One region of the Pseudomonas sp. SWRI18 genome, then DNA from elsewhere that is predicted to be linked to it. Evidence: predicted binding sites of a transcription regulator. Region 1 holds the regulator's gene; each other region holds the start of a gene.
The links. Region 1 encodes sigma-54, which starts transcription at its own class of promoters, with help from an activator protein. Its sites were predicted from a motif close to ANTGGCATNNANNTTGCTNT; they were not measured.

Region 1 (7,933 bases):
AGCTGGTGTCCAGCGTGCAGCAGCTGCCGGAAAAAATGCGCGCTGCGGTGATCAACCAAGGCGGCGGGCACGCCAACCATTCGTTGTTCTGGGCGGTGATGTCGCCCAAGGGCGGCGGTAAACCCGAGGGCGAGCTGGGCAAGGCGATCGACGAGCAGTTGGGTGGATTCGATAGCTTCAAGGAAGCATTCACCAAGGCGGCCCTGACCCGTTTCGGCAGCGGCTGGGCGTGGCTGAGTGTCACCCCGCAAAAGACCCTGGTGGTGGAAAGCAGCGGTAACCAGGACAGTCCGCTGATGAACGGTAATACGCCGATCCTCGGCCTGGACGTCTGGGAGCACGCCTACTATCTGCTGTATCAGAACCGCCGCCCCGAATACATCAATGCCTTCTACAGTGTTATCAACTGGCCGGAAGTTGCCGCGCGCTATCAGGCCGCTGTTGCCTGAATTCAACCTCATAACAAGATCTAAGGCCGACTATGGGCATTGAAACACTGGCGATCAGCAGCGGGCGAATGTTTCGTTATGCATTTGGTTCGCTGCTGCTATTGGCAGGTTCTGCATTGCTGGTAGCCCACGGGCTGGCCTGGCTGGACCTGGAACCGCGTATTCTGCGCGCCCTGCAGGGCGGGGCCATCTGCGCGCTCGGCACGGCGCTCGGTGCCGTTCCGGTGCTGGTCATCCGGCGCATGCCGGTGGCGCTGAGCGATACGTTGCTGGGCTTTGGTGCTGGGGTGATGCTGGCGGCGACGGCGTTCTCGCTGATCGTGCCAGGCATTAGCGCGGCTGAGAGCCTGGGACTGACGCCCTGGGGCGCCAGTGGCTTGATCTGTTTCGGCATTATGCTCGGAGCATTCGGGCTGTACCTGGTTGACCGCCAGGTCTCCGGTGCCAGCCCGGAAATGCTGGTGGGCACGCCAGACAAGCCGGTGATCCCGCCGCGCATCTGGCTGTTCGTGTTTGCCATCATCGCCCACAACATTCCGGAAGGCATGGCGGTGGGCGTCTCCGCCGGTGGCGGAATGCCGGATGCCGATAGCCTGGCGATGGGCATTGCGTTGCAGGATGTGCCTGAAGGCCTGGTGATTGCGCTGGTATTGGCCGGGGCGGGGATGTCACGGGTCAAGGCGTTCCTGATCGGTGCTGCGTCAGGCCTGGTGGAGCCGGTGTTCGCTGTACTCTGCGCGTGGTTGGTAAGTCTGGCCGAGGTGCTGCTGCCTTTGGGCCTGGCCCTTGCCGCAGGTGCGATGCTGCTGGTGGTGACCCACGAAGTCATTCCTGAATCGCGGCGCAATGGTCACGAAAAGCTCGCCAGCCTTGGGCTGTGTATCGGTTTTTGCCTGATGATGGTGATGGATACCGCTTTGGGCTGAAGTCGTTGCGACCTCATGCCCGTCTCAGAGGGTGAGTTCACTCACCCTCATCGAAGTAGTTGTTGATCAGCGCCACCAAGGCGTCCATCGCTTCCTGCTCCTGCTCGCCTTCGGTCTTCAAGTGAATCCTGGTGCCCTTGCCGGCCGCCAGCATCATCATGGCCATGATGCTCTTGCCGTCGACCATGGCGTCCGGGGTGCGCCCGGCGCGGATCTGGCAGGGGAACTGGCCGGCGACGCCGACGAACTTGGCCGAGGCCCGGGCGTGCAAACCCAGCTTGTTGATGATTTCAATTTCACGAGCGGGCATCGCGGGTGTGTTCCTTTCAGCTAAGGTCGCGGTGGCGGACCTGGACGTTCTTGAGGGTTTTTTGCAGCACCTGGCCCAGGCGCTCCGTCAGGTAGACGGAGCGGTGGTGACCGCCGGTGCAGCCGATGGCAATGGTGACATAGGCCCGATTACTGGCGGCGAAGCGCGGCAGCCATTTGAGCAAGTAGCTGGAAATGTCCTGGAACATCTCCTCTACATCCGGTTGTGCGGCCAGGTAATCGGCCACCGGCTGGTCCAAACCGGATTGTTCACGCAGCTCCGGCTTCCAGTAGGGGTTTGGCAGGCAGCGCACATCGAATACCAGGTCGGCATCCACCGGCATGCCTCGCTTGAAGCCAAACGACTCCACGAGAAACGCCGTGCCCGGCTCCGGCTGGTTCAACAGGCGCAGCTTTATGGCATCGCGCAACTGGTAAAGGTTAAGGCTGGTGGTGTTGATCTTGAGGTCGGCCAGGTCAATGATCGGCCCCAGCAGCTTGGTTTCGTCCTCAATGGCTTCGGCCAGCGAACGCTGGGCGCTGCTCAGAGGGTGACGCCGGCGGGTCTCGGAGAAGCGCTTGAGCAGGGTCTCTTCGTCGGCGTCCAGGTACAACACGTCACAATGGATATGCTTGGCGCGCACCTCCTCGAGCAGTTCGGGGAACCGCGAGAGGTGGCTTGGCAGATTGCGGGCGTCAATCGACACCGCGACCAGCGGCTGCGCCAGCTCCGTGTGGATCAGCGCGCGCTCGGCCAGTTCCGGCAGCAGGCCGGCGGGCAGGTTGTCGATACAGTAGAAACCGTTGTCCTCAAGAACGTTGAGGGCGGTGCTTTTACCCGAGCCGGAACGGCCGCTGACGATGATCAAACGCATGGTTACTGCCCGTTCTGTTCATCCAGGACAACCTGGTACAGCGCCTCGTTGCTGCTGGCACTGCGCAGCTTGTCGCGTACTTCCTTGCGGTCGAGCATGCTGGCGATCTGCCGAAGCAGTTCCAGGTGTGCATCGGTGGCGGCTTCCGGGACCAGCAGTACGAACAGCAGGTCGACCGGTGCACCATCGATGGCGTCGAAATCGATAGGAGCGTCCAGGTGCAGCAGCGCGCTGACCGGTGTCTCGCACCCTTTGAGGCGGCAGTGAGGAATGGCGATGCCGTTGCCAAAACCGGTGGAACCGAGTTTTTCACGGGCAATCAGGGCCTCGAAGACATCTTGCATCTCCAGTTCAGGCACTTGGCTGCTGATCAGGTTGGCAATTTGTTCGAGGGCGCGCTTTTTACTGCCGCCCGGCACGTTCACAAGGGAACGGCCGGGGGTCAGGATGGTTTCAAGTCGGATCATGGGGGGAGAGTTAACGACCTGTACCTTGCATCAGGTGCAGATTCTTTTCCTTATGCTTTTTGAGTTGGCGGTCAAGCTTGTCGGTGAGCAAGTCGATCGATGCATACATGTCTTCATGCTCGGCGTTAGCAACCACTTCGCCACCGGGAATCTGAAGGGTCGCCTCGATTTTCTGCTGAAGCTTATCGACCTTCATGATGACCTGCACATTGGTGATCTTGTCGAAATGTCCTTCAAGCTTCTTCAGCTTCTGCTCGACGTATTCGCGCATTGGAGGGGTGACTTCTACATGGTGTCCACTGATGTTGACTTGCATACAGCTTCTCCTTCGTTGCCAGTGCATAAAGCGACAGGTAAGGAATACCTGCCACTGGAACGCTGCGGCCCGCCCGTCACATCAAACGCTTACGCTCGCTGGAAGGCGCGATCCCTAGGGACTCGCGGTACTTGGCGACGGTTCGACGGGCGACCTGAATGCCTTGTGCCTCCAGTAAACCAGCGATCTTACTGTCACTCAATGGCTTTTTCTGATTTTCCGCGGCAACCAGTTTCTTGATGATCGCGCGGATCGCCGTGGACGAGCATTCGCCGCCTTCGGAGGTGCTCACATGGCTGGAGAAAAAGTATTTCAGCTCATATATACCTCGTGGGGTATGCATGAATTTTTGCGTCGTTACCCGGGAAATCGTCGATTCGTGCATGCCTACCGCCTCGGCGATGTCATGCAGCACCAGCGGCTTCATCGCTTCGTCGCCGTATTCCAGGAAACCGCGCTGGTGCTCGACGATCTGGGTGGCGACTTTCATCAGGGTTTCGTTGCGGCTCTGCAGGCTCTTGATGAACCAGCGCGCTTCCTGCAGCTGGTTACGCATGAAGGTATTGTCGGCGCTGGTATCGGCGCGGCGTACAAAACCTGCATATTGCGGATTGACCCGCAGACGCGGCACCGACTCCTGGTTCAACTCCACCAGCCAGCGCTCGTTGTCCTTGCGCACGATCACGTCGGGGACTACGTATTCGGCCTCGCTGGATTCGATCTGCGAGCCGGGGCGCGGGTTGAGGCTCTGTACCAGCTCGATGACCTGGCGCAGGTCGTCTTCCTTGAGCTTCATGCGGCGCATCAACTGGCTGTAGTCGCGGCTGCCCAGCAGGTCGATGTAATCGGTGACCAGACGCTGGGCCTCGGCGAGCCAGGCGGTCTTGGCCGGCAGCTGGCGCAGTTGCAGCAACAGGCATTCGCTGAGGTTGCGCGCGCCGATACCGGCGGGCTCGAATTGCTGGATGCGGTGCAGGACGGCTTCGATTTCGTCCAGCTCGATGTCCAGCTCCGGGTCGAACGCCTCGAGGATTTCCTCAAGGGTCTCGTCCAGGTAGCCTTGATTGTTGATGCAGTCGATCAGGGTCACGGCGATCAAGCGATCGGTGTCCGACATCGGTGCAAGGTTCAATTGCCACAGCAGATGGCTCTGCAAGCTCTCGCCAACCGACGTGCGGGTGGTGAAGTCCCACTCGTCATCGTCATTGCTGGGCAGGCTGCTGGCGCTGGTCTGGTAGACGTCTTCCCAGGCGGTATCGACGGGAAGTTCGTTGGGAATGCGTTCGTTCCAGTCGCCTTCCTCAAGGTTGTCCACCGTGGGGGCGGTCTCCTGGTAGGAGGGTTCCTGCACGTCGGAATTGGGTTTTTGCTCGATGTTGTCGGCCAGTGGGTCTGCATTATCGAAGTCGTCGCCTTCTTCCTGGCGTTCGAGCATCGGATTGGACTCCAGGGCCTCCTGGATTTCCTGTTGCAGGTCCAGGGTCGACAATTGGAGCAGGCGGATGGCCTGTTGCAGCTGCGGTGTCATCGTCAGCTGCTGGCCCATTCTCAGGACTAGCGATGGTTTCATGGCAGGGGCTTAACACCTTATTCGCCGGCGCAATGCGCCATCCACGACAGGGCGCGTGAGCGCCAAACATAAGCAAATTATATGCCTGATATCGGGGGCTTTGCCTAGAGCGCGGTAACAATAAAAATCCGGAGGTTTTCATTGACTCCCGCGCACCTTGGCAAACGGCCTTTCACCGCGTTTTTCAGACAGGCCGGCTTACAGGCGGAACTCATGACCCAGGTACACTTCCTTGACCAGTTCGTTGGCCAGGATGGTGGCGGAATCGCCTTCGGCGATCAGCTGGCCATCGTTGACGATATACGCGGTTTCGCAGATATCGAGAGTCTCGCGGACGTTGTGGTCGGTGATCAGCACGCCAATGCCCTTGGCCTTGAGGTGATGGATGATCTGCTTGATATCGCCCACCGAGATCGGGTCGACGCCGGCAAACGGTTCGTCCAGCAGGATGAACTTGGGTGCGGTGGCCAGGGCGCGGGCGATTTCCACACGACGACGCTCACCACCGGAGAGGCTCATGCCGAGGTTGTCGCGAATGTGGTTGATGTGGAATTCCTGCAGCAGGCTTTCCAGCTCCTTGCGGCGGCCGTCACGGTCGAGTTCCTTGCGGGTCTCGAGGATGGCCATGATGTTGTCGGCGACCGACAGTTTGCGAAAGATCGACGCTTCCTGCGGCAGGTAGCCAATACCGGCGCGGGCACGGCCGTGCATCGGCTGGTGGCTCACGTCCAGGTCATCGATCAATACACGACCCTGGTCCGCCTGGACCAGCCCGACGATCATGTAGAAGCAGGTGGTCTTGCCGGCGCCGTTGGGGCCAAGCAAGCCGACGATCTGGCCGCTGTCGATCGACAGGCTGACGTCGCGCACGACCTGACGGCTTTTGTAGGCCTTGGCCAGATGCTGGGCTTTCAGGGTTGCCATTACTCGGCCTTCTTCTTCGGCTGGATGACCATGTCGATGCGTGGGCGTGGCGCGCTGACCTTGGTGCCGTTGGCGCGGCCCGCCTGCGCAACCTGGGTCTGGGTGTTGTAAACGATCTTCTCCCCTTCGGTGGAGTTACCGTCAGCACTCAGTACCTTGGCCTGGTCGATCAGAACGATGCGATTTTGCTGCGCATGATATTGGATAGTCTTGCCATAGCCCTTCATAGGGCCAGGATCTTCAGCCTTTTGCTTCTGTTCGAAGTAAGCCAGATTGCCTACCGAAGTCACCACGTCGATGTCGCCGGACTGCGTGCGAGTCAGTGTCACCGTGTTGCCGGTGATCTTCATCGAGCCCTGGGTGATGATCACGCCGCCTGTATAGGTGGCGACGCCTTGCTTATCGTCCAGTTGCGCATCGTCAGCCGAAATGTGGATCGGCTGCTGGCTATCGTTCGGCAGAGCCCAGGCGCTCACGCTTCCCAGTGCTGCGCCCAGGCCGAGCAAAATAGGGAGAGTTTTAACGAGCCTCATACTGTCCTCTTACGTTCGATAGCAGGTGTATCCTGCTTTCTTTCAAATACGCTTTCATTCCCTTGCCAGTCGATACACCGCCAGCGCCGTCGATTCTAACGTTTTGCTCGGTCTGCGCATATTGCTTCTGCGGGAATACGGTCATGCGACTGCTGGTAATCACGGTCTCACGTTTTTTATCATCAGTGCGCGCGATGCGCACCGAGTCGATCAGTTCCACCTCGGTACCGTCCGGGTTGACCTCGCCACGCTTGCTGGTGACGTGCCACGGGAACTCGGTGCCGCGGTAAATGTTCATGTCGGGGTTGGTCAGCAGCGTGATTTCACTGGCTTTGACATGCTCGACCTTATCCGAGGTCATTTCGTATTGCACCTTGCCATCGGGCAGGAACTGCACGCTCCTGGCATTAGTGGCGTAATAGTCGATAGCGCCTTCGTCAACCTGCGCGGCAGGCTGGTCGAGAAAGCGCTCCGGGCTGATATTCCAGTAGCCCACCGCCAGGAACAGCGCGGCGATGACCCCGAATAGCAGGAAGTTGCGAATCTTTTTGCTCAGCATAAAACGCTCTATAAGTAGGCGGCGTTGGCCGCTTCAAGGCTGCCCTGGGCACGCAGGATCAGCTCGCAGAACTCGCGGGCGGCGCCTTCACCGCCACGGGCGGTGGTGATGCCATGGGCGTGCTCGCGAACAAACGCCGCCGCATTGGCGACGGCCATGCCCAGGCCCACACGGCGAATCACCGGCAGGTCGGGAAGGTCGTCGCCCAGGTAGGCGACCTGCTCATAGCTTAGGTTGAGTTGGCCAAGAAGCTCGTCCAGGACCACCAGTTTATCCTCGCGGCCCTGATACAGGTGAGCAATTCCCAGGTTTTGTGCGCGGCGTTCCACAACCGGGGTTTTCCGGCCGCTGATAATCGCCGTTTGCACGCCCGCCGCCATCAGCATCTTGATGCCCAGGCCGTCGAGGGTGTTGAAGGTCTTGAATTCGCTGCCGTCCTCGAGAAAATACAGGCGTCCATCGGTCAGCACGCCGTCAACGTCGAAAATCGCCAGCTTGATGTTCTTGCCGCGTTGCAACAGGTCGCTGCTCATTTACATCACTCCCGCACGCAGCAAGTCGTGCATGTTCAGGGCGCCAATCGGACGGTCGTCACTATTGACCACCACCAATGCGCCGATCTTGTGGTCTTCCATGATCTTCAATGCTTCGGCTGCGAGCATTTCAGGGCGAGCGGTCTTGCCGTGGGGCGTCATCACCGCATCAATGGTGGCGGTGTGAATATCGATGGCGCGGTCCAGGGTGCGGCGCAAATCACCGTCGGTGAATACGCCGGCCAGGCGTCCGTCGGCTTCCAGGATTACAGTCATGCCCAGGCCCTTGCGGGTCATTTCCATCAGCGCGTCCTTCAGCAGCGTGCCGCGCTGGACATGGGGCAGTTCATCGCCCGAGTGCATGACGTTTTCGACTTTCAACAGCAAACGACGGCCCAGGGCGCCGCCCGGGTGCGAAAACGCGAAGTCCTCAGCAGTAAACCCACGGGCTTCCAGCAGCGCCACGGCCAGG
Region 2 (7,933 bases), on a different contig from region 1:
CGCTGACGGCCATGCTGTTGGTGACCTATGGCATCGGCGCCAGCATCGGGCCGCTGCTGGCCGGGGTAATCATGAAGCTCTTCGGCAACCAGATGCTGTATGCGTTTTTCAGCCTGTGCGCGCTGATCCTGGTGTGGCGAATCCGCCCCAAAGCCGTGACCAACCTGCATCAGGTGGAAGACGCGCCGCTGCATCATGTGGCAATGCCCGACAGCATGTCCAGTTCGCCATTGGTGGCTGCGCTCGATCCACGGGTAGACGAGCAGGTGGTGCAGGAGCAGATGCAGGTGAGCGTGCCCGACCCGGAGCCGCAAGACGATGCGCAGCCATCGACCGATGAGCCGCCCTTCGAAGGGCCGCCGGAGCCGCTGGGTCCCGAAGAGCATCCGCATGACTTGAGCAGGGCGCGCCCCTGAACGCAAAAACGGGCGGTTCCCATCAGGAACCGCCCGTTTTTTTATCGCGATTTCAGGTTAAAAATCGTCGTCTTTGTCGAAGCGCCGCGCTTCGCGTTGCAGCTGGTAGACAAAACGTTCGACTTGACGCTGCACCAGGCCGCTCATGTTGTGAAAGCGCACGCCGGCGAAGGTAATGTTGATCCGTTCTTCGAAGTGCAGGTGCCGCAGTTCGACCGAGGTGGTCATGCTGCCAAAGGGCAGGGCGGCCATGAAGCGCTCGTAGACCTGGCCCAGCTGCAGGCGCTCGGAAATGTCCCCTTCAAAGCGCAGTTTGCAACCGGTGGCGGAAATATCCAGGAGTTTGCCGCGCACAGGTGCCTGGAGCTTCTCGCCATCGAGTTCGATGTTGACCAGCTGCGCCAGCTTCAGGGCGGCGCGGAAGGCATTGCGACGCTGATGGTAGACCACCTCGTCAGGCATGCTGCCGGTGTAGACACGGTGGCCGTCTTTTTCGCTGACGGTGAGGGTGCCTTTGCTTTCCCAGGCGACACGCACGCCGTCGTGGAAACCTTCGATGCGAAAGGGTTCGCCGCTTTCGAGGTGGCGTTCACCGTCGCGGGGAATCATTTCATCCAGAATCATCTTGTGGCCGTCACGGTCCACGTCCACCAGGTAACTCTGGAAGCGCTGGCTGCGTTCGTGGAAGGAGATGATCAGCGGGTCGTGACTTTCTTGCAGCATCCGCAAGGTGCTGGCGATTTCCAGAGGCGTGGTGAGGACCTTGGGGGGCTGCGGGGCATCTTCCGCATTAAGGGCGTTGAACACGGTTCTTCCATCTCCAGACAAAATACGACTACACGCAAGAGCGGGCATTCTGCCAGTATGTGGCGCGCCTTGGATAGGCCACGCTGTAAAACCCGCGTCAGGCTTGGCTGCGGGTGCTTGGCTTGACCAGGCGCGAGGTGGAACCCTGCGCGTTGTAGAGCGCTGGAGGCTCGCCGCCGTGAAGTATGCGCAACTGGTTGGCGGTCGTAGCTTGTTGAAGCTGGATCGACTGGCCGTTGAGCAGGTTGGCTTCCTGGCACTGGCTGAGCAGTTGATTGAGTTCTTTACTCTGGGCGAGCAATTGATCGCCGACCGAGGAGTGGCTGGCCAGTTGCGCCAGGCCGTCATGGTCAGCCGGCAGGCCCAGGCTGATTAGGATCTGGCTGCGCTTTTTGCCGTGCTGTTCCAGCAGGACAATCAGCGACTGCTTGCGCGCCAGAATTTCTTCCAGCAGCGGCATGTCCCGGCCGTAGAGGGCCAGGGATTCTTCCTTGAGCAGCTCGAGCAGTTGTTGCGTCGGCTCAAGATCATCAAGGATCAGTTGAAGCAGATTTTCGTCGTGATGCATGGCTGGCCTTGGGGTTTAAGCGTCCAAAAGCCCGGCGCAGGCCTTTGCCTAGCGCTCGGCTTCGAAATTGAGCAGCTTGCTGGCTACACGGTTGCTGTCGACTTTATAGCTGCCATCGGCGATTGCCTGTTTCAATTCGGCCACACGGGCTTTATTGACCACCGGTTGATCGCGCAGCGAGTCAGTGACCTTCTGCAACTGTTGAGCCTCATTGCTCAGGTGTACGGACTCCCCGCTCTGGCTGGCGCTCGCCTGTTCTGCCTTAGCGGGCAGTGGCGGGGCCTTGGCTTCTACGTTTTCCTTGCCGGTAGTACGCGCAGTGCCTGACGTCGTCGGGGTGTTATTTAAACGGCTGAAATCGATGACCATGATCAAAAAACCTCTGGGTATTTGGACGCTTGCCATGTTTTCGGCCATACCCAAACAAACTTTAGGCGCGAATGACAATAAATCTCCACACGGGACTTCTCGTGCACAGTGTAGGAAATGCCGGCGTCCTGTACCAGTGATCTATAAAGCGACCTCCACTTGCCCTGGGGCTGTGACCCGCGCCTTGATCACGCGGTTGGAGTTGAGGTTCTTGACCCGGATCTGCTCGCTCATGCCACCGTTGGCCAGCGCTTCACCCGGCATTTTTACGTTCAACCCGCCACTGCTGGCGGAAATCACCACCTGGTCACCCTTGCGAATCACTTCGGCCTGCTCAAGATGTACCAGGGTGATCACTTGGTCGGTGACCACTGGTCGGGTCAATTTCTGCCCGACGGCCTGATCAACGGAAGTCAGGTAGCCCTGGCTGATCATGCTGATGTCCCGTTCGCGCAACACGACGTCCTCAAAACCGATGATGCCGGTGCGCTTGAGCGGGCGGGCAACCACCACCACATCGCGGAACAGCTTGACCTGGGCCGGCACGAACACGGTCCAGGGCGAGGCGCCTTCGCAGCGCACTTTGACCGTCACGCGGCCGATGGGCTGGGCCGGGCTTTCCAGAGTGGCTGTCAATTCCTTGTCGCACATTGGCATGCGCAGGCGCGGGTCCAACTGGCTGACCTGGATTTCATAACGCCCCGGCGTCTGTGTGGTCGCCAGATAATCTTCTACAGTGAACTCAAGAAAGCCCTGAGTGACGCCGATAAGTACATCAGGCAGTGTGACGTTATCAGCGCGGGCCTTGGTGCCCAGGCCCAAGGCAAGCAGCGCCAGCGGTACGCAGAGGCATCTGCAAAACCGTATCAGGGTGGGGCGTCGGGAAACCGTCGTTTTAATATCCATGATCTAGTAAATAGCAAAGCTCGTGCCGTTTCGTGTTGGGTGCGCGTCGCACCCCCAAAGGTTTTAGCGTAGGAGTCTGGGCATGGCAGGAGTAATGGATTCAGTAAACCAGCGCACACAGCTGGTAGGGCAGAATCGCCTGGAGTTGTTGCTTTTTCGCCTCGATGGCAAGCAGCTATATGGCATCAACGTGTTCAAGGTGCGGGAAGTGTTGCAATGCCCCAAGCTGACGATCATGCCCAAGTCCAGTCCGGTGGTATGTGGCGTTGCCAGTATCCGTGGCGCGACGATCCCGATTCTTGACCTGGCCCTGGCCACCGGTTCGGCGGGTTTGCAGGACCGCGAGAACCCGTTCGTGATCATTACCGAGTACAACACCAAGACCCAGGGTTTCCTGGTGCGCTCGGTGGAACGCATCGTCAACATGAACTGGGAAGAGATCCATCCGCCACCCAAGGGCACTGGCCGCGATCACTACCTCACGGCCGTGACGCGGGTTGATAACCAGTTGGTGGAAATCATCGACGTCGAGAAAATTCTGGCCGAAGTGGCGCCGACGTCGGAAACGATCTCGGTCGGTGTGGTCGATGCCGACACGGCGCACAAGGCAATCTCCCTGCGCGTACTGACGGTGGACGACTCCTCGGTGGCGCGTAAGCAGGTGACGCGTTGCCTGCAAACGGTCGGCGTGGAGGTGGTGGCCCTCAATGATGGCCGTCAGGCGCTGGATTACCTGCGCAAATTGGTCGATGAAGGCAAGAAGCCCGAAGAAGAATTCTTGATGATGATTTCCGACATCGAGATGCCGGAAATGGACGGCTACACCCTCACGGCCGAGATACGCAGCGACCCGCGCATGCAAAAATTGCATATCATCCTGCATACTTCATTGTCGGGTGTATTCAACCAGGCGATGGTCAAGAAGGTCGGTGCCGATGACTTCCTGGCCAAATTCCGTCCTGATGACCTGGCATCCCGGGTCGTCGATCGGATCAAGGCAGCAGATCACAGCTAGGGTTTTTTCCCCTGGCGGTCACACGTTTTTTTAGAGGCGGTATCAGTGTCTACAGGTAATTTGGATTTTGAACAGTTCCGGGTATTCCTGGAAAAAGCCTGTGGCATATTGCTCGGTGAAAACAAGCAATACCTGGTTTCCAGCCGTCTCAATAAACTGATGGAGCAGCAGGGCATCAAGTCCCTCAGCGAATTGGTTCAGCGGATCCAGGGCCAGCCACGCAGCGGTCTCAAGGAGATGGTGGTCGATGCCATGACCACCAACGAAACCTTGTGGTTTCGCGACACCTACCCCTTCGAGGTACTCAAGAGCAAAGTGCTGCCGGAAGCCATCAAGGCCAGCCCGGGCCAGCGCCTGCGCATCTGGTCGGCCGCGTGTTCCTCGGGGCAGGAGCCGTACTCGATTTCTATGTCGATCGACGAGTTCGAGCGGACCAACATGGGCCAGTTGAAGGCCGGGGCGCAAATCGTCGCCACCGACTTGTCCGGGACCATGCTCACCAATTGCAAGACCGGTGAGTACGACAGCCTGGCCTTGGGCCGCGGTTTGTCCCAGGAGCGCCTGCAGCGTTACTTCGATCCGAAAGGGGCGGGGCGCTGGGCGATCAAGGCGCCGATCAAGAGCCGTGTGGAGTTTCGTTCCTTCAACCTGCTCGACAGCTACGCCAGCCTGGGCAAGTTCGACATGGTGTTTTGCCGCAACGTGCTGATCTACTTTTCGGCCGAGGTGAAGAAAGACATCCTGCTGCGCATCCACGGCACGCTCAAGCGCGGCGGTTACCTGTTCCTCGGTGCTTCCGAAGCGCTGAACGGTTTGCCGGACCATTACCAGATGGTGCAGTGCAGCCCTGGGATCATTTACCAGGCCAAGTAATTCGCAGGTCAAAAAGTGTGGGAGCCAGGCTTTGTGTGGGAGCTGGCTCCCATTTTTTTTGCGGCAATCCTTCCAATAGCGGCAACACCCATTGCCGCTTTACTGGCGCCACGCGGAAACCCCTTGCCGCTTTTCTGGCATCGCCGCCGGCAACCTCCCCGCAAAGCCCCGGAATACGGGCTCTCTCAGAATTGGCATGCGCCTTGCTATAGCCCTGTTAACGAACAGCAGGTCAGCCTAAAGGTTTCCGCCATGAGCATCAGCTTCGATAAAGCGCTCGGTATCCACGAACAAGCCCTGGGCTTCCGCGCCCAGCGCGCCGAAGTCCTGGCCAACAACATTGCCAACGCCGACACCCCGAACTACAAGGCTCGGGACCTGGACTTCTCCGCCGTGCTCGCCGCACAGCAGGACAAGACCAAGAATGGCACCTTCGCCTTGAACATGACCAACAACCGTCATATCGAAGCGCAAGGCCTGAGCAATGGTGACGAGTCGCTGCTGTATCGCACGCCGATGCAGCCGTCGATCGACCAGAACACCGTCGACGCCCAACTGGAGCAATCGGCCTACGCCGAGAACTCGGTGAACTTCCAAGCCAGCTTTACCCTGCTCAACAGCAAATTCAAAGGGCTGATGTCAGCCCTGCGTGGAGAGTAAGCCATGTCCCTGTCCAGTGTTTTCAATATTGCCGGCAGTGGCATGAGCGCGCAGACCACGCGCTTGAACACCGTCGCCAGTAACATCGCCAACGCCGAGACCGTGTCTTCGAGCATTGACCAGACCTACCGCGCCCGTCACCCGGTGTTCGCCACCATGTTCCAGGGCGGCCAGAACGGCGGCAGCGATTCGCTGTTCCAGGACCAGGGCGCCGCAGGCTCCGGCGTGCAGGTACTCGGCGTGGTTGAAGACCAGAGCAACCTGGAAGCCCGCTACGAACCCAACCATCCCGCCGCGAACGAAAAGGGCTATGTCTACTACCCCAACGTCAACGTGGTCGAGGAAATGGCCGACATGATTTCCGCCAGCCGCTCGTTCCAGACCAACGCGGAAATGATGAATACCGCCAAAACCATGATGCAGAAGGTCCTGACCCTGGGTCAGTGATAAGGGGCGCCAAATAATGGCCATCGTTGATACTTCAAACAACACGGCAGTCCAGGACCTTTTCAACAACAAGGTCAAGACTGCCACGAATAACAGCGGCGTCGGCGACGCCACCAAGACGGCGACGGGTAGCCAGTCGCTGGGCAAGGACGCGTTCCTGCAATTGCTCGTGACTCAGCTGAAAAACCAGAACCCGCTGTCGCCGCAAGACAACGGCGCGTTCGTGGCCCAACTGGCGCAATTCAGCAGCCTGGAAGGCATCAATACCCTGAACGACTCGGTGAATAACATCTCGAGCAACTTCAGTTCTTCGCAAGCGCTGCAGGCGTCGTCGCTGGTCGGACGTTCGATCATCACCCAGACCGACAAGGCGCTGGTGGATACCAGCAAGAGCATGACCGGCTCGGTGGCCGTCACGGCGGCCACGGGCAACGTGTCCATCAAGATCACCGACAAAGACGGCAATGTGGTGCGCACCATCGACACGGGCGCCCAGAGTGCAGGCACCTCCGACTTTATCTGGGACGGCAAAAACGACAAGGGCGAGGTCGCCCCTGCGGGCACCTACACCTTCAATGCCACCACCAAGAACGATAAGGGCGACGCCGTTGCCCTGGCCACTTCGCTGCCGGCGACGGTAACGAGCGTGACCCTGAGCAAGACCGGCGGCGAAATGCTGTTGAACCTTGCAGGCGGCATGGGCAGCGTCAAGCTGTCGCAAATCCAGACTATCGGTACATAGAGCCGGCTAACGACGGCAGAGGGAGAGAAACATGTCTTTTAACATCGGCCTTAGCGGCCTCTATGCGGCCAACAAACAACTGGACGTGACCGGCAACAATATCGCCAACGTCGCGACCACTGGCTTCAAGTCGTCCCGTGCGGAATTCGCGGACATTTACGCCGCCTCCAAATTGGGCACCGGCCAGAACAGCATCGGCAACGGTGTGAACCTGGCGGCCGTGTCCCAGCAGTTCACCCAGGGTGACGTCAATGGCAGCGGCGGCGTGCTGGACATGGCGATCCAGGGCGGTGGTTTCTTCGTGCAGAAGGGCAGCGACGGTTCGCTGGAATACACCCGCAGCGGCGCTTTCCGTGCCGACAAGGACGGCTACATCACCAACAACACCGGGACCTCGCGCCTGCAAGGCTACGCGGCGGATGAGAACGGCAAGGTCACCAAGGGCGGCCTCGTCGACCTGCAACTGAATCTGTCGAACCTGCCGCCGAAGGCGTCCAGCAAGGTGGACTCCACCAGCAACCTGAACTCTTCGGAACCAGCGATCAACCAGACCACCAAGCCGTTCGATCCGTCCGACACCAGTACCTTTACCACGCAATACAGCACCACCTTGTACGATACCCAGGGCAACGCCCACTCGATGGTCCAGTACATGGTGAAGACCGACTCCAACAAGTGGATGTCCTACACCACGATCGACGGGCGCAACCCGGATGGTTCGACGCTGGCTGCCACGCCGCCTGTAGGAAAGCTGCTGACATTTGATACCGCAGGCACGCTTTCGACGATCACAACGCCGCCGGCTACCGTCTCCAACACTACGCTGACCATCGCGGACTGGAAGCCGGGTGCCATGGTCAATGGGGTTTGGGCAGACAACGGCGCTGCTGCCAACCCAGGTGGCATTGCCGTCAACATGGCCAATATCACCCAGTACAATTCGGCCAGCTACCGCAACCCACCGGTCACCGATGGCTACGCCACCGGCCAGATCACCGGCCTGAAAATCGACGGCAGCGGCGTACTGTTCGCAACGTTCAGCAATCAGCAGAGCAAGGCCATCGGCCAGATCTCCCTGGCCAGCTTCAACAACGAGCAAGGCCTGCAGCCATCGGGCGGCACCGCCTGGA
Region 3 (7,933 bases), on a different contig from region 1:
TCCGGCAATTCGACCGGGATGATGTCGCCCGGCTGCATGTGCAAGATATCGCGCAGGCGCAACTGGCGACGGGCAACCGTGGCGCTCAGCGGTACGTCGACATCCAGCAAGTCTTCGCGCAGGGCCTTGACCCAGCGTTCGTCCTGGTCGTCCAGGTCGGACTGGAAGCCGGCGTCGAGCATTTCGCGCACCGGCTCGATCATCGAGTACGGCATGGTCACGTGCAGGTCGCCGCCGCCGCCATCGAGTTCGATGTGGAAGGTGGACACCACAATGGCTTCGCTGGGCCCGACGATGTTGGCCATGGCCGGGTTCACTTCCGAGTTGATGTACTCGAAACTGACTTCCATGATCGCCTGCCAGGCTTCCTTCAAATCGATGAAGGCTTGCTCCAGCACCATGCGCACCACCCGCAGCTCGGTGGGGGTGAATTCGCGGCCTTCGATCTTGGCGTGACGGCCGTCGCCGCCGAAGAAGTTGTCCACCAGCTTGAACACCAGCTTGGCGTCAAGGATGAACAGCGCGGTGCCGCGCAGCGGCTTGATCTTGACCAGGTTGAGGCTGGTGGGCACGTACAGCGAGTGCACGTACTCGCCGAACTTCATCACCTGCACGCCGCCCACCGCCACGTCCGCCGAACGGCGCAGCATGTTGAACATGCTGATGCGGGTGTAGCGGGCGAAGCGCTCGTTGATCATTTCCAGGGTCGGCATGCGTCCGCGGACGATGCGATCCTGGCTGGTAAGGTCGTAACTTTTGACGCTGCCGGGCTCGGCAGCCGTTTCGGTCTGTACCAGACCGTCGTCGACGCCATGCAACAGCGCGTCGATTTCATCCTGGGACAGCAGGTCTTGCACGGCCATGTCGTGATCCTACTGCAATACGAAGTTAGTGAAGAGCGCCTGCTCGACCACGACTTTGCCGAGTTCCTTCTGGGCCACTTCCTGCACGCTGGCGGTAACCTTCTGACGCAGCATTTCCTGGCCCACCGGCGTGGCGAGTGTGTCGAAGCCCTGGCTTGAAAACAGCATCACCAGGTTGTTGCGGATCACTGGCATATGCACCTTGAGGGCATCCAGGTCCGACTGGTTACGCGCCAGCAAGGTGATGCTCACCTGCAGGTAGCGTTGACGGCCGTTCTGATTGAAGTTGGCGACAAAGGCCGGAAGCATCGGCTCGAAGATTGCCGGTTGCTTGACGTTAGTGGCGGTTTCGGCGGCGGGCGCCGGTTTCGCGGCGCTGCTGTGCATGATGTACCAGGTGCCGCCCACCGAGGCGCCAATGGCCAGGAGCAGGCCCACGACTATCATCAGGATAAGCTTGAGCTTGCCTTTGCCCGCCGGTGGTTTTGCTGCTGCGTCGTCGCTCTTCGCCATGCCAATAATCCGTCACTATTCGGGGATTCATAGATCTACGGGAAGGCAAGAGCAAGTGTTATGCCAGAGTTGTCTGGGCTATCTGCAAGAGGACCACGAAATTCGCCACACCACAGGTCCCCTGTGGGAGCGGGCTTGCTCGCGAATGCGGTGAGTAGTGAGCGGGCTTGCCCCGCGCTGGGTGGCGAAGCCGCCCCAAACCAGGCGACTCGGTTCTACCTGGAGGTCGGCGGTGTTTTTATTGGGGCCGCTTCGCACCCCAGCGCGGGGCAAGCCCGCTCACTACAGGCCACTATCGCAGGCAAGCCAGCTCCCACATGGCGGAGTTTCGACAGCAATCAGGCGTAGTAATCGACGGCGCTGGAACCGACCACGGTGGAGGTCACCGGCGTTACCGCTTCGGCCACATCGATGGCGTTGCCGCTGTCGCCGTTATCGCCACCCCGCCCGCCGCCACTCACGCCACGGGTCTGGGCCTGTTGTTGCTGCTCCTGGCCGCGGGACTGGTCGGACACATTTACATCCACTTGCCCCATGCCCTGCTGGGCAAACATTTCGCGCAAGCGGCCGGACTGGCTTTCCAGGGCTTCACGCACCACCGGATGCGCGCTCATGAAGTTGACCTGGGCCTGCTGGTCGGCGGTCATGTTGACCTTGATGTCCAGGCGGCCGAGTTCAGCCGGTTGCAACTGGATCTCCGCCGACTTGAGGTTGGCGCTGGACAGGTACATCACGCGGTTGACGATCTCGTCGGTCCAACCGCTCTGATGCATGGCCAACGGTGCGTTGGCTACCGGCGGCAAGGCATTGGCGGTTTTCGGCGTGGCGGCCTGGGTCAACGCGGCCAAGCGATTGGCGAAGTCGTCGACTCGGGTATCGCTGCTGGCGTTCTTCAGGTCCTTGAGGCCGTCTTCGATCAGCCCGCTGAAGGCTTTGTCGCCGCCCTCGGTGCTGTCCTTGGTGGCTTGCTGGTCGACCATGGTGGCCATGCCGGCAGCGAAATTCTGCGCGGCGGTCGGTTGATCCAGAGTCGACGGCGGCGCGGTTTTCGCCGTCGCCTGGCTGCTGGCCGACACGTGCCCACCCTGCTCCATCGCCAGGCGTACAGCCGGCATGGCGTCCAGGGGATCGGCTTGCGGATCGAAGGTTGGCTTGGCCGGCTCGGTCGCAATGATCGGCGTCGCCACCACCGGCAGGGCCTGGTCATCGGTGGCGGCGACGGGCACCGTGGTCTCCACAGGAACCGGCACGGCCACCGGGGTCACGCTGGCGATCAACGCCGGGTCGACTACCGGATCAACCGGGGGCAGTTGTACCAGGCTCGGGTCGACAGCTGCGTCGTCATCGCTGCTGGCACTGTCATCGGTCTTGGCCGGCGGGCTGGCAGGCAAGGTATTGCCGCTATCGGCAACCGCTGGCGTACCGGCGGCAGGCTTGTCGCCGCCCGCCACAGGTTTGGCGCTGGCGTCGGCCGGCTTGTCCCGCGTGGGTTTGGCCGCGCTGTCGTCGGCCTTGGCGCTGGGCTTGGGACCCTGGCTGGCAAACACTTGAGCGAAGCCAGGGCCCTTGTCCCGTGGGTCCGCAGCGGCTGCCGGCGGGTTGACGGCGGGCGCTTGAGGCTTGGCCGCGGGGGCAGCCTGAAGGAGCGAATTCGGGGCGACTGGCATAGGTAAAGGTCTCCACTGCATGGGGATCGGGGATGCAGTACGAAGAGATAGAGCAAGAGTCGGGCCAGGTTGATCGTTCCCATGCTCCGCGTAGGAACGATCATTGGGTCAGAGCTGAAAGCGCTGGCGCTCGGACTCATACAGCGGCCTGACCAACGCAAACTCCTGATCAATCTGGTCCACCAACGCCCCAAGTTCCGCAGCGGGACCGGCGGACTCCTCTTCAAGCTGCTGGCACAGTTGCGTCAGCCGCACCGCGCCGAGGTTTCCACTGCTTCCCTTGAAACTATGCGCGATCAGCCCCAACGCCTTGGCGTCATCGCGCGCCTTGCGCAGGGCCTCGACGCGCTTCTGGGAATCATCAAGAAAGGTCTCGAGCAGCTTGGGATACTCGCTTTCCATGACCTCCTGCAAACTTGACAACACGTCGGGGTCCAGATGTAGATCAACCACTTGCTCGCTCCTTGATCAAGAATCGGTGGATTATGCCAGAGCCTCCCAGGAAAACTCTACGCAGACACGACGCCCGCCTTCGGACCAGCGTACCGCGCTGCACAGTTCGCGCACCAGGCTCAAACCCCGGCCAGACAGGCGGTCGATGTCCTGCGGCCGCGCCAGTACGTGCTCCACGTCAAAGCCCGGCCCGCTGTCTTCGACACACAGGCTCAGGCGACCGCCCGCCTCCGTGGGCAGCACCTGCACCTGCACGCGCACGTGACCACTGCTCAATTGCGTCAGGCGCTCATTGCGCTGGCGATAATACTCGGCGAACCCCTGGGCATCGCGCTTGAGCCGCGAATCCAGGCCCAGCACGCCATGTTCCAGCGCATTCGAATACAGCTCGGCCATCACGCTGTAGAGCGCCCCGCTCTGCTCACGCAACCCGTGGATCTCCAGCAGCAGTTGCAGCAGGTACGGCAACGGGTTGTAGCGTTTCAAGGTTTCGGCACGAAACTCGAAGTTCGCCGACCAGTTCAGCGGAGAGGACTGCCCACTGTCGGCGTACAACGGCCCCGCCGCGCGAAGCGACTGGCCGGCCTGGAGGGTGATTTCCAGCATGCTCACGTCATCGCGCGCCTCACCTCGAAACGCCGCCAGGGCCTGCTCGATCTCGTCAAATAACCGATCAGGCTCGCGATTGGCGGCGAACACCTGCTGCAAGCGCTCTGCGCCAAACAGCTGATCATCAGGGCCGGCCGTCTCCAGCACACCGTCGGAGAGCAGGAACACCCGGTCGCCCAAGGCCATGGGCCAGACTTCGGTGCGATCATCAAAGGCCTCGGCCGACAGCACGCCCAGGGGCAAATGCCGCGATTCCAGCGGCGTGCGCTTGCCGCTGGCAATTTCATGTACATAGCCTTCAGGCATGCCGCCGTTCCACACCTCCACCACGCGCCGCTGCGTGCTCAGGCACAACAGCGTGGCGCAGCAGAACATGTCCACGGGCAGGATGCGCTTGAGCTTGGCGTTCATCTCGCGCAGGGTCTGCGCCAGGCCGTAGCCCTTGGCAGTCATGCCGTAGAAGACTTCTGCCAGGGGCATGGCGCCCACTGCGGCCGGCAGGCCGTGGCCGGTGAAATCACCGAGCAGCACGTGCATGTCACCGGAAGGCGTGTAGGCCGCCAACAGCAAGTCGCCGTTGAACAGCGCATAGGGCGATTGCAGGTAGCGGATGTTCGGCGCGGCATTGATGCAGCCCGAATGCGCGACCTTGTCGAACACCTCCTTGGCCACCCGCTGCTCGTGCAGCAGGTAGTCGTGATGCTTGGCGATCAGGTCACGCTGCTCCAGGACCGTGGCCTGCAACCGACGCAAGCGGTCCATGGCATTGATCTTGGCCGCCAGGATCAGCGGATTGTAGGGCTTGGGCAAAAAGTCATCGCCGCCGGCATCCAGGCACTCGGCCAGGTCGGCGCTTTCGCGCAACGAGGTGAGGAAAATGATAGGAACCAGCGCTTCACCGGCCAACTGCTTGATCCATCGCGCGGCGGCGAAGCCATCCATCACCGGCATCAAGGCATCCATCAACACAAGCTGCGGACGCTCGCGGGCGAATACCTCAACGGCTTGCTCGCCGTTGGTGGCGGTGAGTACCTGATGGCCCTGGCGGCGCACGATGGTCGACAGCAGCAGCAGGTCGGCGGCGCTGTCTTCGGCGATCAGGATCGTCAGCGTCTCGAGGGGGGCCAGGACGCTCAATTGATGTCGAACAGCTTATCGAAGTTGGAGATCGCCAGAATCTTGCGCACGTCGGCGTTGCAGTTGATCACACTGACATCCGACTCATCGCCGCCGGCGTGGTCCCGCAGCAACAGGAGCATGCCCAAGGCAGAACTGTCGATGTAGGTAGTTTCCTTCAAGTTGACGACATAGGCTTCAGGCACCTTATAGAACCGCTCGTAGGCTTCACGAAAGGCCTGGTGGCTACCGAAATCGAACCGGCCCTTGATGGCGATCGTCAACTTCTTCCCGTCCAGGGAGACTTCTGACTCGATTGACATGCGACTGCTTCCTTGTCATTGGCGATGAAGGAAGGTTTAGCAGGTGAACTGAATGTGGGCAACACGACGAAGCAAATGTGGGAGCTGGCTTGCCTGCGATTGCGGTGGGTATCTACACAACTTTCAGAGGCTGACTTCACCCCCTGTGGGAGCTGTCGAGCTTTAGCGAGGCTGCGAAAGCGGTGGGTCAGGCGAAAAAAATGCCAGCAGTGCCGCCGCCTTCGCAGCCTCGCTGGGGCTCGACAGCTCCCACATTTTGAACCGAGTTCAACATGAATACCGGTCGGCTCTAAGGCCGCCGCGCTTTGTTTTTGATCTTGATCTGGGGCGCCCCGTCAACCACGCTGGCCGTAATTCGATATTGATTTGGGGGGTAAACCGGCAGGACGCCGGTTTAGCCGCCCCGCGCCATGGATGGCGCGTGGCGGCGGCCCCCCAAATCAATGTCGGATTACGGGCATGCCGAGCCTAGGCGAGGCACCGAGTGGTGGGGCGAAGCGTTTTGGGTTACTTTTTGCGCTCTTCAAAAAGTGACCCGCCGTAAGGGCGGAACCCTAAGCCGCCGTTACCGCAGCAACGGATATGTACTCGGTCAAACCCAAAAAACGGTCGGCCCGTAGGCCGCCCTCGCCACACACCGTCGAAAGTTGTGTAGATACCTATGCTGCGATTGCGGTGGGTCAGCTTGCTCATCTGGCACTGATACATCGCTATCGCAGGCAAGCCAGCTCCCACATTTGACGGAGCCGGCAGTTAGAATTGGGACTGGCGTGGCAGCCGTTGTGACAGCTCGTCCAGCAGCTTCTGCTCGCGCTTGTCTTCCAGCGCCCTGGCCTCGTCGATGTAGCGCTGCACCAGCTTGCGCAGCCCTTCGACACGGGCGAACGCCTGTTGCCAACTTTCGCGGGCTTTATCCAGGTTGTTCTGGTGCCATGCCAGGCTCTGGCGTTGCTGGCCGACGGCGGTTTCCAGCTGGTTGAGAAAGCCCTGGTAACCCATCAGCCATTGGCCCGACACGCCTTTGGCACCACGGTCGATCCATTGCTGCTGGTACTCACTGCGAAAACGCTCCAGGTCGCCCAGCTTGCTTTCGGCCAGGCGCACCTGGCCCTGGAAGTAGCCCAGGCGTTGCACGGCGGTTTTCTCGGCCTTCTCGGCCATGTCCACCACCGGAGCCAGGCGCGCAGCGCGGCTGTTGGCCATGGCTTAGCCGCCCGGCGCGGGCGCGAAGATCGACTGCAGGTGCGCTTCGCTTTCGCCCATGCTGATCTTGTCGTTGAGGCCCTGGCGCAGGTAGGTCACCAGTTGCGGTTGCAGGGCGATGGCCAGGTCGGTCTCGCGATCACCACCGGCCACGTAGGCACCGACGCTGATCAAGTCGCGGCTCTGCTGGTAGCGCGACCACAACTGCTTGAATTGTTGCGCACGGGCCATGTGCTCCGGGGTGACCACCGCCGGCATCACCCGGCTGATGGACGCTTCGATGTCGATGGCCGGGTAATGCCCTTCCTCGGCCAGCCGCCGCGAGAGCACGATGTGGCCGTCGAGCACGCCCCGCGCCGAGTCGGCAATCGGGTCCTGCTGGTCATCGCCTTCGGACAGCACGGTGTAGAACGCGGTGATCGAGCCACCGCCGGCCTCGGCGTTACCGGCGCGCTCCACCAGCTTGGGGAGTTTGGCGAACACCGACGGCGGATAACCCTTGGTCGCCGGCGGTTCGCCAATGGCCAGGGCGATTTCCCGCTGGGCCTGGGCGAAACGCGTGAGCGAGTCCATCAGCAACAGGACGTTCTTACCCTTGTCACGAAAATATTCGGCGATGCGCGTACAGTACATGGCGGCGCGCAGGCGCATCAGCGGTGCATCGTCCGCCGGCGAAGCAACCACAACCGAGCGCTTGAGGCCTTCTTCACCGAGGCTGTGCTCGATGAACTCCTTCACTTCGCGGCCTCGCTCGCCGATCAGCCCCACCACAATGATGTCGGCCTCGGTAAAGCGCGTCATCATGCCCAGCAACACCGATTTACCCACGCCGGTACCGGCGAACAGGCCCAGACGCTGGCCGCGGCCGACCGTCAATAAACCGTTGATGCTGCGAATGCCCACATCGAGCGGCTGGCTGATGGGGTTGCGGTTGAGCGGGTTGATGGTGGGGCCGTCCATCGGCACCCAGTCTTCGGCCTTCATGCCGCCCTTGCCGTCCAGCGCGCGGCCGGCGCCGTCGAGCACGCGGCCGAGCATGCTCATGCCCATCGGCAGGCGGCCAGTGTCGGCCAACGGCACCACGCGGGCGCCGGGCGCGATGCCGGCGATACTGCCCACCGGCATCAGGAAAATCTTATTGCCGGAAAAACCCATCACTTCGGCTTCGACCTGCACCGGATGGTAG
Region 4 (7,933 bases), on a different contig from region 1:
TGCGAGCGCTGCTTGACCCAATCGCAGAAATGGCTGATGCCATGCCGCGCCAGGCCGCCGGCGGCGATGCTGCGCATCTCCAACCAGGTGGCGTTGAGGTTTTCCCACATGTCGGCGGTGATGCGCCCGCGCACCGCATGGGCGTTGCCGCGTGCGGCGCGCAGGCAGTTGTAGATGCTGGCCGGGTTTTCCTCGTCAAGAGCGAAGAAGTGCAGCATGCGCTCGGCATCCAACTGTGTGTGACGCTCGAGGTAGCTCTCCAGGGTGCCGCTGCTGAGCAACGACATGGCCAGTTCATCCAGGCCATCGCTACGCCCGGCCTGGGGCATCAGCGACAGGGAGTAACTGACTTCGAGCATGCGTGCCAGGTTCTCGGCGCGCTCCAGGTAACGGGACATCCAGTACAAATCCGCGGCGGTTCTACTCAACATACTCAGCCCTCCACCACCCAGGTATCCTTGGTTCCGCCGCCTTGCGACGAGTTGACGATCAACGAGCCTTCCTTCAATGCCACGCGGGTCAGGCCGCCGGGCACAAGGCGGGTTTCCTTGCCCGAGAGCACAAAGGGACGCAGGTCGATATGCCGAGGGGCGATGCCGTTTTCGACAAAGGTGGGGCACGTGGACAGGCTCAGCGTGGGCTGGGCGATGTAGGCGTGAGGCCTGGCCTTGATGCGTTGGCGGAAGTCCTCGATTTCGGCGGCGCTGGCGGCCGGGCCGACCAGCATGCCGTAGCCACCGGAGCCCTGGGTTTCCTTGACTACCAGCTCCGGCAGGTTGGCCAGTACGTGGGACAACTCATCGGGGTTGCGGCATTGGAAGGTCGGCACGTTCTGCAGTATCGGTTCTTCATCCAGGTAGAAACGGATCATGTGTGGCACATAGGGGTAGATCGACTTGTCATCGGCCACGCCGGTGCCGATGGCGTTGGCCAGCACCACGTTGCCGGCGCAGTAGGCGGCCACCAGGCCGGGCACGCCAAGCATGGAATCGGGGTTGAAGGCACTGGGGTCGAGGAAGGCGTCGTCGATGCGCCGATAAATCACGTCCACCGGTTTGGGACCGTCGGTGGTACGCATGAACACCTTGAGGTCGTGCACGAACAGGTCGGCGCCTTCCACCAGTTCCACGCCCATTTCCCGGGCCAGGAACGCGTGCTCGAAAAACGCACTGTTAAAGCGCCCAGGCGTCAGCACCACCACATTCGGGTTGTCCAGGCGGCTGGAGCTCTTCAAGGTCTTGAGCAGCAGGTTGGGGTAGTGATCCACCGGCGCGATGCGCTGTTTGGCGAACACCTCGGGGAACAGGCGCATCATCATCTTGCGGTCCTCGAGCATGTAGCTTACGCCGCTGGGGGTACGCAGGTTGTCCTCGAGCACGTAGTAGGTGCCGTCGCCATCACGCACCAGGTCCACGCCGGAAATATGCGAATAGATGCCCCGGTGCAGGTCCAGGCCGACCATGGCCTTCTGATAGCCCTCGTTGCCCAGCACCTGTTCTGCCGGAATGATCCCGGCCTTGATAATGCGCTGGTCGTGGTAGATGTCGGCCAGGAACATGTTCAGGGCGTTGACGCGCTGGATGCAGCCGCGTTCGATCAGGCTCCACTCACTGGCGGGGATGCTGCGGGGGATGATGTCGAAGGGGATCAGGCGCTCGGTGTCGTGTTCATCGCCATACAGCGTGAAGGTGATCCCGGCGCGGTGGAACAGCAAATCGGCTTCACGGCGACGCTGGGCCAGCAGTTCCGGCGGCGTATTCGCCAGCCAGCGGGAGAAATCCTGATAATGCGCACGACACGCGCCGTCTGCATCATTCATTTCATCAAAGAAAGATCGAGCCATTCCAGTACCTTGTCAGTGCCGAGCAGAGCAGGGGGGTGGCACTGCCGTTTCAAAAAACGCATTTTTTATGAGCCCGTGGCTGAGGGTGCCAATGGGCCTGGTCCTTACTTTCTTGTGAGGTCGGCTCTGGGTCGTGGGGTAACGAATGCTCCTGTTTTCGGCCAGATGAATGGATAAAGCAATGCCTGTGCCGAGTTCCCTTCGAAGCGGACGATTTAACCTGCGACAAAAGAACATGTTGTAGCGAGCGGGCTTGTTGTGGCGAGCGGGCTTGCCCCGCGCTGGGCTGCGCAGCGGCCCCAATATGATCACCACAGTGTGTCAGGTACACTGCGTTGGCAGGTTTGGGGCGGCTTCGCCACCCGACGCGGGGCAAGCCCGCTCGCCACAACAAGCTTGCCCGTCATAGGGGCAGCGCACGCCCCAATCAGGTGCACGAACAAACTTGAACTTCGCCCACGGCCCAATCTTCTAATGGGCCTCGAACCCGCGTGGAGTAGCGACGTGCCCAGAATCATTTCACCCGACACCCCGGAATCGAGCCTGACCGATCACAGCGAACACAACGCCAAGATCTTCGGCTCGCCCAAGGATCGCCTTGACTTCTACCGGCGCGAGATCCAATACGAAACCTCGATCCTGGCCAACCGCACCGATGCCTACCTGACGGCGCAGTCGTTCCTGGTGATCGCCTTTGTCTCCGGCATGGGTAACCTGAACCCCGAGTGGGGCAAATTGTTTACCCTGGTGGTCCCGCTTTTTCTGGCGCTGCTGGGCATTCTCAGCTCCCTGAACGCCTGGCCAGGGATTCGCGCGGCCTATGACATCATTGACCACTGGCATTTCAAGCAGAGCGAACTGTTGCGCAGCGAACCAGTGATGGGTATGGCCTACGATGAATCGCCGCTGTTTTCCGAAGTGGAGTCGACCCACAAGGGTTACCGCAAATCCTTGCTTTTTTCCGTGCGCACGCCCTGGATCTTCATGGTGTTCTGGATCTTGCTCGCCGCGTATGCGGTGTACATTCAGTTCGACAATCCGGGCTCGTAAGCAATTGGAACTTCAGCGCCTCGCGCGCGACCTTAGATTTACGCAGGCTGCATTTTCCCGACACTGCGAAGAGGTGACCCATGAATACCAGCCACGATCCCCAGGCCAGCGGTCGCAACGAACCGGCACCCGCTACCGCCGCCGACGCGCCCAAAGACCCGGTCCCGGCCAAAGACCCCACGGCCAAGGAAAACGACTACAGCCCGGACTTCAAGAGTGAGCCTGAGCCCAAGACGCAAACCGATGCCGATATCGATACCCAAGGCGGTTAGAGGAGACGGTCATGTCAAAAGAACTGGATGAAGAGCTCAACGACCCAGGCAATGAAGACCCGGGTTCGTTGATGGATGACGCAGAAGTCCCGTTGAACGATCTGGACGAAGCGGCAGACGTCGGCAACACCGAAAATCAGGATTGATCCGGCGGCGGGCCAGAGGGGGCGCTGAGCTTGAACAACAGTTCATGCTCAGGCAGTGGGTCCAACGATACCTCCTGGCCCAGCACACGGTTGTCGATCAAGGTCTGGGCCTGCTCGCGGCTGATATTGACCACCGTGGCGCGCTTGCCGGTAATCACGTACACCACGTCCACGCCATGCGCAGCCAGCGCCGCCAGATAATCCGCGCGGGGCAGGTCTTCGCCTTGTTCGTATCCATGCTGCTCGCGCGCAGTCACGCCGCCGGCCTGCGCCAGGTACTGCTGCGAATAGCCCAGGCGTTGGCGTTCTTCCTGCAATCGTTGGCCTATCTTTTTCATGAGCTGGCTCGTGCGGTGAGTATTGCCTGTTTGAAACCCTGGCGCAGCGCAGGATTCAATTTTTTGCAGGCTCAGTGCGATGAACAACCTTACCCATTCAAGGTGATTCATGTGGGAGCTGGCTTGACTGCGATAGCATCGCCGTGGTGAAACTGATACACCGCATCGCAGCGTAGGTATCTACACATTTTGTAGTGAGCGGGCTTGTCCCGCGCTTGGTGGCGAAGCCGCCCCAATGAAAGACACCGCAGTGTTCCAGATAAAACCAAGTCGCCTGGGGGCCGCTTCGCAGCCCAGCGCGGGACAAGCCCGCTCACTACAGGGAGATTTGTCAGCCTCTGAAAGTTGTGTAGATACCTATGCACATCGCAGGCGAGCCAGCTCCCACACAAGCCAGCGCCGGTTTACAGGCGCTCCAGCAACAGACGCTTCAAGGTGTCCACCGGCAACGGCCGGCTGAACAGGTAGCCCTGAATCTGATCGCAGCCGGCCTCTTTCAGGAACGCCAACTGCGCCTGGGTTTCCACGCCTTCGGCCACCACTCGCAGGTTGAGGCTGTGGGCCAGTTCGATGATGGTGCGGGTGATCGCCGCATCCTGAGGGTTGGTGGTGACTTCGCGGATAAACGCGATGTCGATCTTCAATGTATCGATGGGAAACCGGCGCAGGTACGCCAGGCTCGAATAGCCGGTGCCAAAGTCGTCAATCGAGATCTTCACGCCCATGGCGTGCAGGCGCTGCAGGCTGGCGATGGTGTGCTGGGTGTTTTCCATCAGCGAGCCTTCGGTCAACTCGACCTCCAGCAAGTCGGGCGCCACGCCGGTTTGCGCGAGGATACGTGCGATATCGGCAATCAGGTCGCCTTCGATCAGTTGGTGGCCGGAGACGTTGACCGAGACTTCCACGGGGCCAATGTCACCGCTTTGCCATTCGGCGATCTGTTGGCAGACCGTGTCGATGACCCAGCGTCCCACGGGCACGATCAGGCCAAGGCTTTCCAGTATCGGCACAAACACGGCCGGAGACACCGCGCCATAGTTAGGCCGCTCCCAGCGCAGCAGTGCTTCCAGGGCGCAGATGCGGCCGCTGGCAACCTCGACCTTGGGCTGGTAGTGCACGCTGAACTCACTGCGCTCGACGGCCTGGCGCAACGCGTTTTCCAGGTCCTGGCGAGCCAGGTCATGCACGTTCATGCCGGTTTGCCGTGACGCCGGGTCAGGCGTATTGCCGGCCAGATCGCCGCGCGCCTTGAGCCGCAGCAGGTTACGCACGCGCAACCATAGCTCGACCCGTTCCACCGGCTTGCTGATGAACTCCTCGGCACCGGTTTCAAGCCCACTCACCCGTGCGCTCGATTCACTGAGCGCCGACAGCATGATGATCGGTATGCCCGCCGTGGCTTCATCGCCTTTGAGCCGGCTGGCCACTTCGTAGCCGTCCATGCCCGACATCATCACGTCCAGCAGGATCAGGTCCGGTGGCTGTTTCGCCACGCTCTGCAGGGCTTCTTCACCGCTGCCGGCGCTCAGGGTCAGGTAGCCTTCGTGTTGCAGCAGCGTTTCCAGGAGCTTGCGCACCTGGGGGTCATCATCAACGATCAACAACGTTGCGGGTTGGCTGGCCATGGAGCGGACTCACGTGAGGGGTCTGTCGGGCTGCAGCAAGGTGTCGATCACCTCGTACAGCTCCTTGTAACGCAGCGGCTTGATGATGTAGGCGTCGCACCCGGCCAGCCGGGTTTTTTCGCGGTCTTCTTTCATCGCCATGGCCGTCAGGGCGATCACCGGGATGTGCGCGGTCAGCGGGTCTTGCTTGAGCAGTGCGGTGGCGGCCAGGCCGTCCATGCCGGGCAACTGGATATCCATGAGGATCAGCGCCGGTTGCTGTGCGCGGGCCAGGGTCAGGCCGGTCTCGGCATCGGCTGCCCACAACACCGTGTGCCCGGCATTGACCAGCAACAAACGCGCCAGGCGCATGTTGGCTGCATTGTCTTCGACGATCAGGATCTCGGCCATGGGGCCTCCGGGGCGCGATGCAGCGGCAACCACACGACAAACCGCGCGCCGCAACCTTCGCGGCTGGCCACCGCGACACTGCCGCCGTGCAGGTCGGTCAGTTGCTTGACCATTGCCAGCCCCAGGCCCGTGCCTTCAAATTTGCGCGCCAGGCTGCTGTCGATCTGGCTGAACGCCTTGAACAGCTTGCCCATGTCGTCTTCGGCGATGCCTATGCCGGTGTCGCTGACGCTCAGTTCGAGGAATTGTTGATGCACACTCGCCGGCAAGGCGAAGTTGTATACCGGCCAGTCGCCGGGAATCTGCCCGACCTGCTCGCGCGCTACCTGGCGCACCGTCAACGTCACCGAGCTGCCGTGTTCGCTGAACTTGACGGCGTTGGCCAGCAGGTTGTAGACGATCTGCTTGGTCTTGCGCAGGTCGAGTGCCAGATGGCCGAGGTCTTCAGGGCTTTGCAGCTTCAACTGGATGCTCTGCAACGCCGCCTTTTCGCGCACGATCAGCAGGCTGTTGGCCAACAGGCCCGCCAGCTCGACGCTTTCCAGCTCCAGTTCCATCATCCCGGCCTCGACCTTGGACAGGTCGAGGATGTCGTTGATCAGCGACAGCAAGTGCTGGCCACTGGTGAAGATGTCGCCGATGTATTCACGCTGGGTCTCGCTCATCTCGCCGACCAACCCGTCCTTGAGCGCCTCGGAAAAGCCGATCACCGCGTTCAGCGGCGTGCGCAATTCGTGGGACATGGTGGCGAGAAACTCGGACTTCATGTGGCTGGCGTGCTCCAGCTCCAGATTCTTTTCTTCCAGGGCGCGTTCGAACCCTTTGCGTTCGGCTTCTTCCTGCTTGCGCGCGGTGTTGTCGGTACCGATCAGCAGGTAGCCGATGATGGTGTCGTGGCGGTTGCGCAACGCCGTCACCGAGACCATGGCCGACAGGCGACTGCCGTCCTTGCGGATATAGGTCAACTCGTAGATGTCTTCGATCCCCCGCGAGGCCTTGAACACCAGCGCTTCAAAGCCCGGCGTGATCGGCGTGTCGAGCTCCTGGCTCAGGGCGGCGGCGCGGGTAACCAGTTCGATGGGGTCGGAGATGTCGGCAGGGGTGATGCGGTTGACCACATCGGCGGCGGCATAGCCCAGCATGCGTTCGGCGCCGACGTTGAAGATCTGGATCACGCCTTTTTCGTCGGTGGCGATGCTGGAGAAGTAGGCGCTGTTGAAGATCGCGTCTTGCAGGGCGCCGGTCTTGAGCAGGGTTTTCTGGCGCTTGAACTCGACGATTTTTTCCGCGCGCGATTGCGGTTGTTCGGGTAGCGGTGTGTCCATCGCTTCGTCCTTCCATGATATTCAGACCCGCCATCGTTACCTGCGATGACGCAGAGCACGCTCACTGAAGATCGCCTGGCGACAACGAGTATGAGATGACGTGCGTGGACAATAGCAGACAAACGGTCAATTCGATGCTTTCTGTGTTTAATCAATAAAGTAGATTGGTGAAACGTTTCTTCTAAGGGAAAAACCTCAAGGCAAGCGCTTGCGTAAGCAAATGTATCTGAATTAGAGTCGGCCCACTGACGACAAAAATAATAATTCCAGGAGCTCATGCATGAGCCTTGAACCCTTGCTTGAAATGCAGGGCATCAGCAAAACGTTCAACGGTTTGCGCGTGCTCAAGAATGTCGGCCTGAAGGTCTACCCCGGCGAAATCCACGCCTTGATGGGGGAGAACGGCGCCGGCAAATCTACCCTGATGAAAATCCTCTCCGGCGCCTACCAAGCCGACCCCGGCGGTGAAATCCGCATTGCCGGTGAACCTGTCGCCACCTTCGACCCCGCCACCGCCAAAGCCCTCGGCATCGCCGTGATCTATCAGGAACTGAGCCTGTGCCCCAACCTGAGCGTGGCCGAGAACATTTACCTGGGCCGTGAACTGCGGCGTGGCTGGACCATCGACCGCAAGGGCATGGAAGCGGGGTGCATCGAAGTGCTGCAACGCCTTGGCGCGCAGTTCACCCCGGCGACGCGGGTCAGCAGCCTGTCGATTGCCGAGCGCCAACTGGTGGAAATTGCCCGCGCCTTGCATGCCCACGCCAAGGTCCTGGTGATGGACGAGCCGACCACGCCGTTGTCATCCCGCGAGACCGACCGCTTGTTCGCGCTGATCAAACAGCTGCGCGGCCAAGGGTTGGCAATCATCTATATCAGCCACCGCATGGCCGAGATCTACGAGCTGGCGGACCGTGTCTCGGTGCTGCGTGACGGCCAGTACA

Region 2: flgB (flagellar basal body rod protein FlgB) is a predicted target of sigma-54. The motif match lies at 5,145-5,164, and genes of this name have one in related genera.
Region 3: H0Z09_RS25290 (flagellar hook-length control protein FliK) is a predicted target of sigma-54. The motif match lies at 3,093-3,112, and genes of this name have one in related genera.
Region 4: H0Z09_RS08025 (circularly permuted type 2 ATP-grasp protein) is a predicted target of sigma-54. The motif match lies at 2,019-2,038, and genes of this name have one in related genera.

The regions. Positions count from the first base shown of each region.
Region 1 covers NZ_JACCQQ010000003.1:201,124-209,056, forward strand. Annotated here, with positions in the region: gene H0Z09_RS05730 (superoxide dismutase) at 1-449, shown strand, start outside; gene H0Z09_RS05735 (ZIP family metal transporter) at 482-1,375, shown strand; gene H0Z09_RS05740 (HPr family phosphocarrier protein) at 1,413-1,685, opposite strand; gene rapZ (RNase adapter RapZ) at 1,702-2,559, opposite strand; gene ptsN (PTS IIA-like nitrogen regulatory protein PtsN) at 2,562-3,026, opposite strand; gene raiA (ribosome-associated translation inhibitor RaiA) at 3,037-3,342, opposite strand; gene H0Z09_RS05760 (RNA polymerase factor sigma-54) at 3,419-4,912, opposite strand; gene lptB (LPS export ABC transporter ATP-binding protein) at 5,111-5,836, opposite strand; gene lptA (lipopolysaccharide transport periplasmic protein LptA) at 5,836-6,369, opposite strand; gene lptC (LPS export ABC transporter periplasmic protein LptC) at 6,356-6,928, opposite strand; gene H0Z09_RS05780 (HAD family hydrolase) at 6,937-7,461, opposite strand; gene H0Z09_RS05785 (KpsF/GutQ family sugar-phosphate isomerase) at 7,462-7,933, opposite strand, start outside.
Region 2 covers NZ_JACCQQ010000031.1:41,207-49,139, forward strand. Annotated here, with positions in the region: gene H0Z09_RS25085 (MFS transporter) at 1-416, shown strand, start outside; gene H0Z09_RS25090 (flagellar brake protein) at 474-1,223, opposite strand; gene H0Z09_RS25095 (flagellar protein FlgN) at 1,321-1,791, opposite strand; gene flgM (flagellar biosynthesis anti-sigma factor FlgM) at 1,840-2,160, opposite strand; gene flgA (flagellar basal body P-ring formation chaperone FlgA) at 2,302-3,066, opposite strand; gene H0Z09_RS25110 (chemotaxis protein CheV) at 3,149-4,081, shown strand; gene cheR (protein-glutamate O-methyltransferase CheR) at 4,127-4,954, shown strand; gene flgB (flagellar basal body rod protein FlgB) at 5,207-5,614, shown strand; gene flgC (flagellar basal body rod protein FlgC) at 5,618-6,061, shown strand; gene flgD (flagellar hook assembly protein FlgD) at 6,078-6,803, shown strand; gene flgE (flagellar hook protein FlgE) at 6,835-7,933, shown strand, end outside.
Region 3 covers NZ_JACCQQ010000032.1:27,760-35,692, reverse strand. Annotated here, with positions in the region: gene fliM (flagellar motor switch protein FliM) at 1-863, opposite strand, end outside; gene fliL (flagellar basal body-associated protein FliL) at 873-1,376, opposite strand; gene H0Z09_RS25290 (flagellar hook-length control protein FliK) at 1,715-3,043, opposite strand; gene H0Z09_RS25285 (Hpt domain-containing protein) at 3,152-3,496, opposite strand; gene H0Z09_RS25280 (fused response regulator/phosphatase) at 3,527-5,242, opposite strand; gene H0Z09_RS25275 (STAS domain-containing protein) at 5,239-5,544, opposite strand; gene fliJ (flagellar export protein FliJ) at 6,298-6,747, opposite strand; gene fliI (flagellar protein export ATPase FliI) at 6,751-7,933, opposite strand, start outside.
Region 4 covers NZ_JACCQQ010000005.1:85,423-93,355, reverse strand. Annotated here, with positions in the region: gene H0Z09_RS08030 (alpha-E domain-containing protein) at 1-431, opposite strand, end outside; gene H0Z09_RS08025 (circularly permuted type 2 ATP-grasp protein) at 434-1,843, opposite strand; gene H0Z09_RS08020 (hypothetical protein) at 2,348-2,893, shown strand; gene H0Z09_RS08015 (hypothetical protein) at 2,974-3,165, shown strand; gene H0Z09_RS27480 (hypothetical protein) at 3,177-3,311, shown strand; gene H0Z09_RS08010 (helix-turn-helix transcriptional regulator) at 3,302-3,649, opposite strand; gene H0Z09_RS08005 (EAL domain-containing response regulator) at 4,054-5,274, opposite strand; gene H0Z09_RS08000 (response regulator) at 5,284-5,664, opposite strand; gene H0Z09_RS07995 (ATP-binding protein) at 5,649-6,989, opposite strand; gene H0Z09_RS07990 (sugar ABC transporter ATP-binding protein) at 7,270-7,933, shown strand, end outside.